2 regions of the Lysinibacillus sp. FSL W7-1291 genome follow, and region 1 is predicted to be linked to the other one. Evidence: riboswitches for the same ligand, from Rfam matches in the RefSeq annotation. Region 1 holds a riboswitch; the other holds the start of a gene.
What was found. A riboswitch is a leader RNA that binds a small molecule or an ion and turns the genes downstream of it on or off. The one in region 1 is predicted to bind lysine.
Positions count from the first base shown of each region.

Region 1 (5,744 bases):
AGATAGCAGATAATAATGAGTTCGCACCAAGACGGTTTGCACCATGTTGAGAGTAATCACATTCACCTGCTGCAAATAGACCAGGAATTTCAGTCATTTGGTTGTAATCAACCCATAATCCACCCATTGAATAGTGAACTGCTGGGAAAATTTTCATTGGTAATTTACGTGGATCATCCCCTACGAATTTTTCGTAGATTTCGATGATACCACCAAGTTTAACGTCCAATTCATGTGGATCTTTATGAGAAAGATCTAGGTATACCATGTTCTCGCCATTAATACCAAGTTTTTGGTTTACACAGACATCAAAAATTTCACGTGTTGCAATATCACGTGGTACTAAGTTACCATAAGCTGGGTATTTTTCTTCTAAGAAGTACCAAGGTTTACCGTCTTTATAAGTCCAAATACGACCACCTTCACCACGAGCTGATTCTGACATTAGACGGTTTTTGTCATCTCCAGGAATCGCTGTTGGGTGAATTTGAATGAATTCACCATTCGCATATGAAGCACCTTGTTGATAAACGATAGAAGCAGCAGAACCTGTGTTAATAACAGAGTTTGTTGTTTTACCGAAGATAATACCAGGGCCACCAGTCGCCATAATAACAGCGTCTGCACGGAATGATTTAATTTCTTCTGTACGCATATCTTGCGCTACGATACCACGGCAAACGCCGTCATCATCGATGATAACACCAAGGAATTCCCAGTGTTCATATTTATTTACTAAACCAGCTACTTCATGAGAACGAACTTGCTCATCTAGCGCATATAGTAATTGTTGACCAGTTGTTGCACCAGAGAAAGCTGTACGGTGCATTAAAGTACCACCAAAACGACGGAAATCTAAAAGTCCTTCTGGTGTACGGTTGAACATAACACCCATACGGTCCATTAAGTGGATAATGCCAGGTGCTGCGTCACACATACCTTTTACTGGTGGTTGGTTCGCTAAGAAGTCCCCACCATATACTGTATCATCAAAGTGAATCCATGGAGAATCCCCTTCACCTTTTGTATTTACCGCACCATTAATTCCGCCTTGCGCACAAACAGAGTGTGAGCGTTTTACAGGAACTAATGAGAATAAATCAACTTCAGTACCAACTTCAGCTGCTTTAATCGTTGCCATCAGACCGGCAAGACCACCGCCGACAACAATTATTTTGCTTTTCGCCATGATTATTTCTCACTCCTCTTAAAAAATTGCAATGATTGCTGTTACTCTATCGTAGCTTCTATTGAATTATACGAAAGCTAAAATAGCAGCCACACCAACTACACTTAGAATTACGAAAATAATGTTTGTTACGTAAGTAGCAATCTTTTGAGACTGAGGAGATTGTGTAATACCCCAGCTTACTAGGAATGCCCATAAACCGTTAGATAAGTGGAAAGTTGCTGATATAATACCAACAATGTAGAATCCAAGCATGAATGGATTAGCAACGATATTCGCCATCATGTCGTAATCAACGTGTGTGCCAAGTGCTTTTTGAATACGAGTTTGGAAAATATGCCATGCAATGAAAATCACTAGGAATACACCAGTGAAACGTTGTAAAGAGAACATCCAGTTACGGTATGTGCTGAAACGTCCTGTGTTTGGTGTAGCAGTGAATGCAATGTAGACACCATAGAATGCGTGGAACATTAATGGAATATAGATGACAATCCATTCAACTAGGATAAGGAATGGAATCTTTTCCATTACTGCGGTAGCATCGTTGTAACTTTCTGCCCCGCCTGTTGCTGTAAAGTTAATGAACAGGTGCATCGTTAAAAACAGACCTACTGGAATGATACCAAGTAGAGAATGTAAGCGACGCCATAAAAACTCTCGATCTTTCGACAAGACTGTTACCCCCCTTAGTACTTAAAATAGCACAACAAAAGAAGTCATCATTTTGTAAATGATACTTCATTGACTGTGTATTTCATCATGGTACAATATTATGACATGTTTATTGTACTCTCAAGAGCTACGAGCGTCAAGGCAACTCGGAGTTTTTCATAGAGCTTATTAAAGAACTAATCTAGTACATGATGCGTTGTTTTTTCTCGAAAAATCTATCATTACTTTATTACTGTTGAATTTTAAGAAAATTCTAAGAAAGAAGGATAACAATGTTAAACACTCCATCTCCTACAATTTCATCATTTGGTTATGAGCTCATTCGCGATCATATTCTATCTTCTATCCTTGGTAAACATGAGAATGATGTCCTTTATTGGGCAGGTAAAGAGCTTGCTCGCAAGTTCCCATGCAAAAGTCAAGACGAACTTATCGCATTTTTCGCAGATGCCTGCTGGGGTACACTAGAGCTCATGAAGGAATCAAAGGATGGTCGCATTTTCCAATTGACAAATGACCCTGAAATATTGCAAATCAAACAACGAAGCTTTAGACTGGAAGCAGGATTTATAGCAGAGCAAATTCAATTAGCTAAAGGCTACCTTACAGAATGCTATGATGAAAAGCGAGAAAAGCAGCACTATGTCATGTTTACAGTCAAATGGGATGTCAAGGAACGTATTATGAATACCATCCCTACTGAATGATGAAAAGGATTGTCTCCCTATTCAACGGGATGACAATCCTTCTTTTTTCTTCCTTTAATTTCGGACTATTACATAAAATACTGTTTCTTCTATTATTATATATAAAGTGCTTGCTCTAAATTGAATTCATCATGCAAGGCATTTGCTGCACGAATCATATCATCCTGTGGTACAACAACAGACACTTTTATTTCAGACGTACTAACCATTTTTATAGGAATATCTTCACGACGTAATCGATCAAACATGCGAGCAGCCACACCTGGATTAGAGGCCATACCTGAGCCAATGATAGAAACCTTCGCCAACCCTATTTCAAAGTCAGCAAAACTAAAGCCAAGTGACAATTTACTATCTTCTAGAACACGCAATGTTTCCGCAAATTCTTCTTTTAAAATGGAAAAAGACACAGTTGGTTTTAAGCCATCAATGATTGCCTGTACAATAATATCTACATTAATGCGGTTTTCTGCAAGGATTGTAAACATATCTGCCAATGCACCATCGGCATACGCATCATACCCCACTGTTAAACGGATAATATCTGACTCAAAGGCTACACCACGGACGACTAAATTTTTCTCCATTTCCACTTCCTCCTTCAATAAAGTACCTACTGACTCTACTAAGCTAGAGCGTATAATAACGGGCATTTGAAATTTTTTTGCTAACTCCACTGCACGAGGATGAATAACATGTGATCCTAAATTAGATAACTCCAGCATTTCATCATAGGAGATTTCCTGCAGCTTTTGAGCTTTGCTGACATAGCGTGGATCTGCTGTATAAACACCGTCAACATTTGTGTACATATCAGTTCGCTCTGCTTCCAATGCTACCGCGAGTGCTATAGCTGTTGTTTCAGCTCCGCCTTTGCCAAGTGTAGTAATATTTTGTTCCTCATCAATACCCTGTTCTCCAGCAATCACTACAATTTGTCCCTGTACAAGATGTTCTTCAATACGACTGTCATCGATATAGTCGATACGTGCATGACGATACTTACAATCTGTATGTATACCTGCTTGCCATCCAGTTAAGGACACTGCCTCATAGCCCGCTTCCTGTAATGCGATGGCAAATAAAGCGCTGGATAATTGAGAGCCCGTAGACACGACTGCAGCTAATTCTCGTTTGGGCACTTCGTCCGTTAGTTGATGTACCATCGTTTGCACATCTTTCGTTGTGTGTCCCATTGCTGCAACGACCACGACTACATTGAAGCCTCTGTCCTTTTCAGCAATCGCCTTCCTTGCTGCCTCTTGGATTTGTTCAGTAGAAGCTAGTGCAGCCCCTCCAAACTTCATCACTATTTTAGCCATTTCTTGCGTTCTCCTTTCCAGTCATATATTTCACCTGCTTCTAGAAAACTAAAAGGCAGCCTCCACATAACGTGAAAGCTGCCTATAACATGTACAATGATCGTAACTTGTGCATGTGTGATAGCTCTCCGAAACTTTTAGAATCGACAATCTTACATTTCTTAAATGTAAAACCAGTACAACAAAGGAAACAACAATGCTATACTTCGGCAAGCTCCCCTTTCACACACGATCTCTGGACTTGTTCATCCTCCATTGTGTTACTCTTGAATCTTGCACCTCTATCATCACCATAAAGTGAATGTATTCAATTGGTTTAACGCTGGCGTCAACATGCTAGCCACACCAGTTCGCTATTCATCACATTGACGAACAATGTTATTTACAACCTTAGCACATGTCTATTCCTTTGACAATGACTCTTGCTGAAAATAGCTATAAATTTGGCTCGCTAAATTAGCAGGTATTCCTGCCTCCTGCAAAGCTAGCTCGCTCGCCTCTCGAATTTTCTTAACTGAACCAAAATGTTTGAGCAACTGCTGCTTGCGTTTTGGCCCCACACCTTCAATATGGTCTAACACCGATTGAATGGCATGCTTCTCATGCTGTTGGCGCAAGAAGGTAATAGCAAAGCGGTGAACTTCGTCCTGAATTCGTTGTAATAAATAAAAGCCATCACTAGTACGCTTTAAGGCAATTACTTCTGGTGGATCACCAAACAATAGCTGCGACGTATTATGCTTATCATCTTTTGCTAAACCTGCAATCGGTATAACAAGTCCAAGCTCATCTTCTAGTACTTCACGGGCGACTTCCATTTGCCCCTTGCCACCATCAATTAAGACCAAATCTGGCAATGGCAAGCCTTCCTTTAAGACACGCGAATATCGCCGACGTATAACCTCTTGCATCGCACCGTAATCATCATGCTTTGCAGCCGTACGCGTTTTGTATTTACGATATTCCTTTTTCGCAGGCTTTCCATCAATGAAGACAACCATAGCCGATACAGCATCCGTGCCATGCATATGACTATTGTCAAATGCCTCAATTCGTAATGGCGTTGAAATACCTATTGCTTCACCAAGTGCCTCACAAGCACCAATTGTCCGTTCTTCCTGCCGTTCAATTAGCTGGAATTTAGCTGCCACAGCAATCTCAGCATTTTTAGTTGCTAATTCAACCAATTCCCTCTTTTGACCTCTTTTTGGTGTAAGAACTTTAAGCTCTAATAACTCCGTTAAGATGGCTGCATCAATTGCTTGTGGAATAAAAATTTCTTTCGGCTTAATATGCTCTGGTTTTTCATAAAAGCGGCCAACAAATGTTAAAAACTCTTCCTCAGCATCTTGATAAATTGGGAAAACCGAGACATCACGCTCAATCAGCTTTCCTTGGCGAACAAAGAAAACTTGCACACACATCCAGCCTTTTTCGACGGCATAGCCAAATACATCGCGGTTCGTTGTATCACTTGATACTATTTTTTGTTTCTGCATGACCGTATCAATATGTGCAATCTGATCGCGAAACTCCTTCGCTCGCTCAAATTCTAAGTTTTCAGCAGCTGCAAGCATTTTAACTTCAAGCTCTTTTTTGACTGCCTCGACACCACCATTTAGAAACTTCGTCATATCCTCAATCATCTCTTGATAAACCTGACCATTAATTTCTTTTACACAAGGTGCTAAACATTGCCCCATATGATAATACAAGCAAACTTTGGAAGGCAATTGGACACATTTGCGCAATGGATACAATCGATCCAACAGCTTTTTCGTTTCACTTGCCGCATAAGCATTGGGGTAAGGACCAAAATATTTAGCCTTATCCTTTTTTACCTTACGTGTC
Region 1 covers NZ_CP151994.1:3,234,015-3,239,758, forward strand. Annotated here, with positions in the region: gene sdhA (succinate dehydrogenase flavoprotein subunit) at 1-1,189, opposite strand, end outside; gene NST76_RS15680 (succinate dehydrogenase cytochrome b558 subunit) at 1,256-1,864, opposite strand; gene NST76_RS15685 (YslB family protein) at 2,137-2,571, shown strand; gene NST76_RS15690 (aspartate kinase) at 2,667-3,893, opposite strand; lysine riboswitch at 4,007-4,185, opposite strand; gene uvrC (excinuclease ABC subunit UvrC) at 4,295-5,744, opposite strand, start outside.

Region 2 (5,744 bases), 1.6 Mb from region 1:
GGTATTTGCATTTGCTCTTGTCCCTCTTGTGATGTTTACAAGCAAACGAAACATCATGGGCAGTTTAGTCAATCACCGTATTACAACGTTTTTAGGTTGGTTTGTTGTTGTTATCGTTGTGACATTGAATATTTACTTACTGTGGGAAACAATATTTGGATAATAAAAATCAGGTACTCGAGATGAACTGCCCCGTAAAAGTTTGATTTCTAACTATTACGGGGCAGTTCAAGAATGGGTACCTGTTTTTTATTTGATTAGACATCGACTTTCGAATGGCTAGTTAGTAAATACTAATATTACTCTATATATGATATTATTTTTGATATTTTTAACGACGATTAAGACATAAAAAGCTGTCCCATAAACCAATCATTCATTAGTTTACAGAACAGCCCTACTATTTAATCTTCCACTTTTAAATCACATTCTTGAAGTGAAAGCATTTTTGTTTTGTGCTTGATTTTGTAGCCAAACCATAACAGTAAAAATAGTGGGATTCCAACATAAGAAACTAATATCCCATACCAATCAATTTGGTCTCCCGTAAAGGCCGTGTAATTTTGCCCAATGACCACAATCATACAAACAGTAAAGGCAAATAGTGGTCCAAACGGGTACAATTTTGCTCTATAAGGTAATAGCTTTGGATCTAGGCCCTGTGCCTCAAATGCACGACGGAAGCGATAATGACTAAAGGCAATGCCGAGCCATGCAATAAAACCAGACATACCAGAGGCGTTTAACAGCCAAATATAAACAACGCCATCACCAAAGAAAGACGCTAAAAAAGCTAAGCAACCTACAGCTAATGTTGCCATCAACGCATAAATTGGTATTCCTCGACGACTTAGCTTTGTGAAGAACTTAGGCGCATGTCCATCCACTGCTAATTGCCATAGCATACGTGATGATGCATAAAGCCCTGAATTTCCAGCTGACAGCATAGCCGTTAAAATAATGGCATTCATTAACGAAGCTGCAAAGGCAATACCTAAGCGGTCAAACACTAATGTAAACGGTGATACTGCGATATCTTCTGATAATAAGCGTTCATCTGTAAATGGAATCAACATTCCGATTGCACCAATTGCTAAAATATAAAACAAAAGAATACGCCAGAATACGGATTTAACAGCCTTTGGAATATTTTTTCCTGGATCGTCTGTTTCACCTGCTGTAATCCCAAGTAACTCTGTTCCTTGGAATGAAAATCCGGCTGCTAGGAAAATTCCAAATGTAGCTAGGAAGCCACCGTGAAATGGTCCATCACTAATAAAGAAATTAGTAAAGCCTACAGGTGCCTGTCCACCTAAAATACCAAAAATCATTAATAAACTGATAATAATAAAAACAATGACTGTCACTACTTTAATCATCGCAAACCAATATTCACTTTCTCCATAGCTCTTTACAGAAAGTAAATTAAATGACAGTACAACAGCAATAAATAATACTGTCCAAAGGGCTGATGAACTATCAGGGAACCAATATTTCATAATTAAGGATACTGCCGCAATTTCTGCTGCAATAGTGATTGCCCAGTTATACCAATAGTTCCAGCCTAATGCAAAGCCTAGTGCTGGATCTACAAATTTTGTTGCATACGTACTAAATGAACCGGATGATGGCATATAGGCAGCCATTTCCCCTAAGCTTGTCATTAAAAAGTACACCATAATACCGATTAGGGCGTAGGCAAGCAATGCACCACCAGGTCCAGCTTGTGCAATGGCACCACCACTGGCTAAAAATAGTCCCGTACCAATTGTACCGCCTAAAGAAATCATTGTGATATGACGGCTTTTCAATTCTTTTTTCAGCTTTGGCGCTTTATGTCCGAGCTGATTTACTTTTATTTCACTCACGATATAGCTTCCTTCCTATTTACGAGGCAAAAAAATGCCATCACATATACACTGTGATGGCTAAGTTAATCCTCAGTTTTTCCTAAATGATAGCTCAACACGTTGTGCAAACGTGACAGTTCTGTTCCTTTCGGAGACAGCCCCAGCATGAGGTTTTCAAGTCCCCTCACACTTCGGCAATATTCCCTTTCAGCTAATCTCATCAATGCTTGTCATTTCCATTAGCATACTTATAAATATCGCGACCTCTACCTCAATACAAACATGAGGCATATAATTATTAAATTTATGATGCTTATTATATTAGCATAAGACCTTTGACATTTCAATATAACAATAAATGTTCTGTATTTTGTGAATCTTCTACTATTTTTATTAGTTTGTTAAAGTGTTATAGTAGTTCAATTAGAACGGTTACGAACAGGGGGATTTATTTTGACTACAAATGATCATTCCGCTAGTTTTCCGAGTAAAAAAATTAGCTGGAGGGGAACAACCTTACTTTTAGTCTTCGGAGTTATCTTTATAGCCTCTACATTAAGAATGCCACTAACTGTTGTTGGCCCTATTATATCATTTATCCGTGACGATCTTGGTATTTCTAATGTACTTGCAGGCTTTCTAACAACGATTCCATTGCTCGCTTTTGCTACCATCTCACCATTTGCGCCCGTTGTAGCACGCAAACTAGGGCTTGAGCTAACACTATTTTTATCCACTATTTTATTAGCCTTGGGGATTGTTCTACGTTCCCTTGGTACAACGGGGTTACTTGTATTTGGTACTGTACTCATCGGCATAGCCATATCATTTGGAAATGTGCTGATTCCAGGATTATTAAAATTAAAATTTCCATACCATGTTGGTTTATTAATGGCATTTTTCACTATGTCGATGAACTTAACGGCTGGGCTTGGCGCAGGTATTAGCTATCCTATAGCCAATTCATCATTTGGCTGGCAAGGAGCGCTGTCCATTGCACTTGTACTAGTGGTCGTAACGATTTTAATTTGGATACCTCAATTGAAATCAAATAAACCTGAGCCAGCCACTACCTCTAAAATGACGAGTACACCCTTATGGAAGTCACCTGTTACTTGGGCTGTCACAGGTGCAATGGGATTACAGTCTTTATTATTTTATACGACTGCTGCTTGGATTCCCGAAATCTACATCGCCCAGGGATTGGCTCCTGACAAAGCTGGTTGGATGTTTTCTATCATGCAATTTTCACAAGTACCAATGGCATTGGCTGTGCCTATCATTGCAAGTAAAATGGCTTCTCAAAGACCTCTTGTAGTGATGTTTACATTCTTCTATTTAATAGGCTTTACTGGAGTTGTCATGGAGTGGACAAGTCTTGGGGTACTGTGGATGATTCTTTTAGGTTTAGCAGGAGGTTCTTCATTTGCCTTAGCGATGATGTTCTTTACACTTCGTACACGCACGGCATTTGAAGCAGCAGATTTATCAGGCTTTGCACAATCATTAGGTTATTTATTTGCCGCCATTGGCCCTATTCTTTTTGGCTACTTACATGATTTATTTGGTGGCTGGAATATTGCTGGTTGGCTCTTTGTAGCTGTGGCGACCATTCTTTTCTTTTGCTCAATGAGAGCTTCTAAAGACGAATATGTCCATTAAAATAAAGCAGATGGGATAACTGCTCATATTTCCCATCTGCTTTACTTCTATATAGGTATAGACGTTTTATTTGTCCAATTGCTGTAGTAAGGTTAGCAGTTCAGTAAGACGGTCCGCTGTTTCTTTGTTGTGAGCTATAACTGCTGCAAAAATAGGAACAGCCTCTTGTAAGAGTATATAACTAAAATAATAATAGCTTACAAAAGCTTTCTGCTCATAACCCTTTGGCGTTTCCTCCTCCCATTCCAGCTCATCATTCTCTTCGTGATCCATCCATAAATATTTGACATCTAACAGCTCCTGCATAGTTTGAACTGAATAGGATGGGTCTAGATAATCTTCAGAAATTGCATGTGCCACAGCTAAATAAAGCTCTACTTCTTGTACAGAGACATCCCCCGTATTTTTGCTAGCAAGCTTTTTTAGAAGGACAAGCAAAGCCCATGGTGTGACCTGCCATAGTGTACCTTGATGCTCCACTAACTCAGCTAGCTCTATATATTGCTCCTGTTCAATCAGCTGAGGGATAGCCGTTCCTCTTCCATAAGGTGTCGTCAATTGTAACCACGGGATACTCGGAATTTGCTCATTCAACATAGCGTTTCGTCCTCTCCACAATCAGTTAATAGCATGGTTTTTGATAAAAATAATTGGGTGTATGATAAATATTGACATACGGCTTATGGAAAATATGAGTCGTTGCGGGCGAAAGTGGTGGGATTAGCCATGTCCAGTTGCCTGTAACGTCTCGTCCTGCTGATTCCTCTGCTTCTTCAAACAATTTAAACTGCTGAGCAGCTGTATGATGATCGACAATGCTCACGCCTTGTTCTTTGAAAGAATGAAGGACAGCAATATTAAGCTCCACTAATGCACGATCACGCCAAAGTGAAGCTTGCTTGGTTGTATCAAGATTAAAAACCCCCGCAATAGCTGGTAGCATATTATAACGGTCATGATCTGCTAAATTACGTGCACCGATTTCTGTCCCCATATACCAGCCATTAAAGGGTGCGGCTTGAAAATCAATGCCTGCCATTTGAAAACGCATACTTGAAATAATGGGTACAGCATACCATTTCATTCCTAATTTCTCTACATCCACTGACTCTGGATGACGAATTGGCACCTCTAAAATATATTCTACAGGAATTGTAAACAGCTGCGGAGCTCGCTCATCTACTTGTATAACAAGAGGTAACACATCGAATGGTGTCCTCTCACTTTTCCAACCTAACGATTCACATACTTTAGTAAAAACAATAGAATGTGCATCACCAATAACGCCAGCTTCCGTTTCATAGCCTGCATAACGAATTAGCTGATGATTCCATATACGCACTCTGTTCGAAGCAAATACTGTTATTGTTGGACGGATTTTTCCACTATTTGTTGCATAATCGATATGCTCCAGTAGTTTTTGAAAAATATCCTGTTCATCTAAAACGGCACGTGCATCTACTACATGCAATGATTGCCAAAACAGACGACCAATACATTTGTTACTATTACGCCACGCCACCCGTGCACCAAAAGCTAGCTCCTCTGTTGTTGGGTCGTACTCACCTGCATTCTTAATCTGTTGTAATCTATTCGCTAACCAACGCTCTGATTCATCTTGTTCTGTCTGATATAAACTTAAAAATTGCTGGATCTCCTGTATATTCATTTCGATTCCTCCACTTATCCTCATATTAGAGGAACAAAACGACAAGCACCACGAAAATAGCTATAAAAAAACATACATATTGCATATATGAAATAGTTTGTTCAAATTTATAATGAATCGAATCATGATTAGAAGATATTGTGAATGAAGAAGGAAAAGAGGTGGGCGACATCTTATAGAAAGGAGAAACAAAATATTAGTCATGTAAAAAAGCTACTGAACCATTGATAGCGGATTCGTAGCTTTCACTCTTTACTAATGTATCATTTATTGATAAAAGAAAAAGCATGTAACACAATATTTGTGCTACATGCTTGATGACCCGTACGGGATTCGAACCCGTGTTACCGCCGTGAAAGGGCGGTGTCTTAACCACTTGACCAACGGGCCGTGGCTCCGAAGGCAGGACTCGAACCTGCGACAACCTGATTAACAGTCAGGTGCTACTACCAACTGAGCTACTTCGGAATAATGATGGGCCTAAATGGACTCGAACCATCGACCTCACGCTTATCAGGCGTGCGCTCTAACCAGCTGAGCTATAGGCCCATTTTGGAGCGGGT
Region 2 covers NZ_CP151994.1:271,253-276,996, reverse strand. Annotated here, with positions in the region: gene NST76_RS01325 (Nramp family divalent metal transporter) at 1-186, shown strand, start outside; gene NST76_RS01320 (amino acid permease) at 405-1,868, opposite strand; lysine riboswitch at 1,951-2,127, opposite strand; gene NST76_RS01315 (MFS transporter) at 2,304-3,512, shown strand; gene NST76_RS01310 (hypothetical protein) at 3,579-4,109, opposite strand; gene NST76_RS01305 (nitric oxide synthase oxygenase) at 4,135-5,181, opposite strand; tRNA gene NST76_RS01300 (tRNA-Glu) at 5,500-5,571, opposite strand; tRNA gene NST76_RS01295 (tRNA-Asn) at 5,573-5,649, opposite strand; tRNA gene NST76_RS01290 (tRNA-Ile) at 5,657-5,730, opposite strand; tRNA gene NST76_RS01285 (tRNA-Gly) at 5,735-5,744, opposite strand, start outside.
Region 2: linked by a shared signal. The riboswitch ahead of NST76_RS01320 (amino acid permease) and the one ahead of NST76_RS15690 (aspartate kinase) in region 1 are both predicted to bind lysine.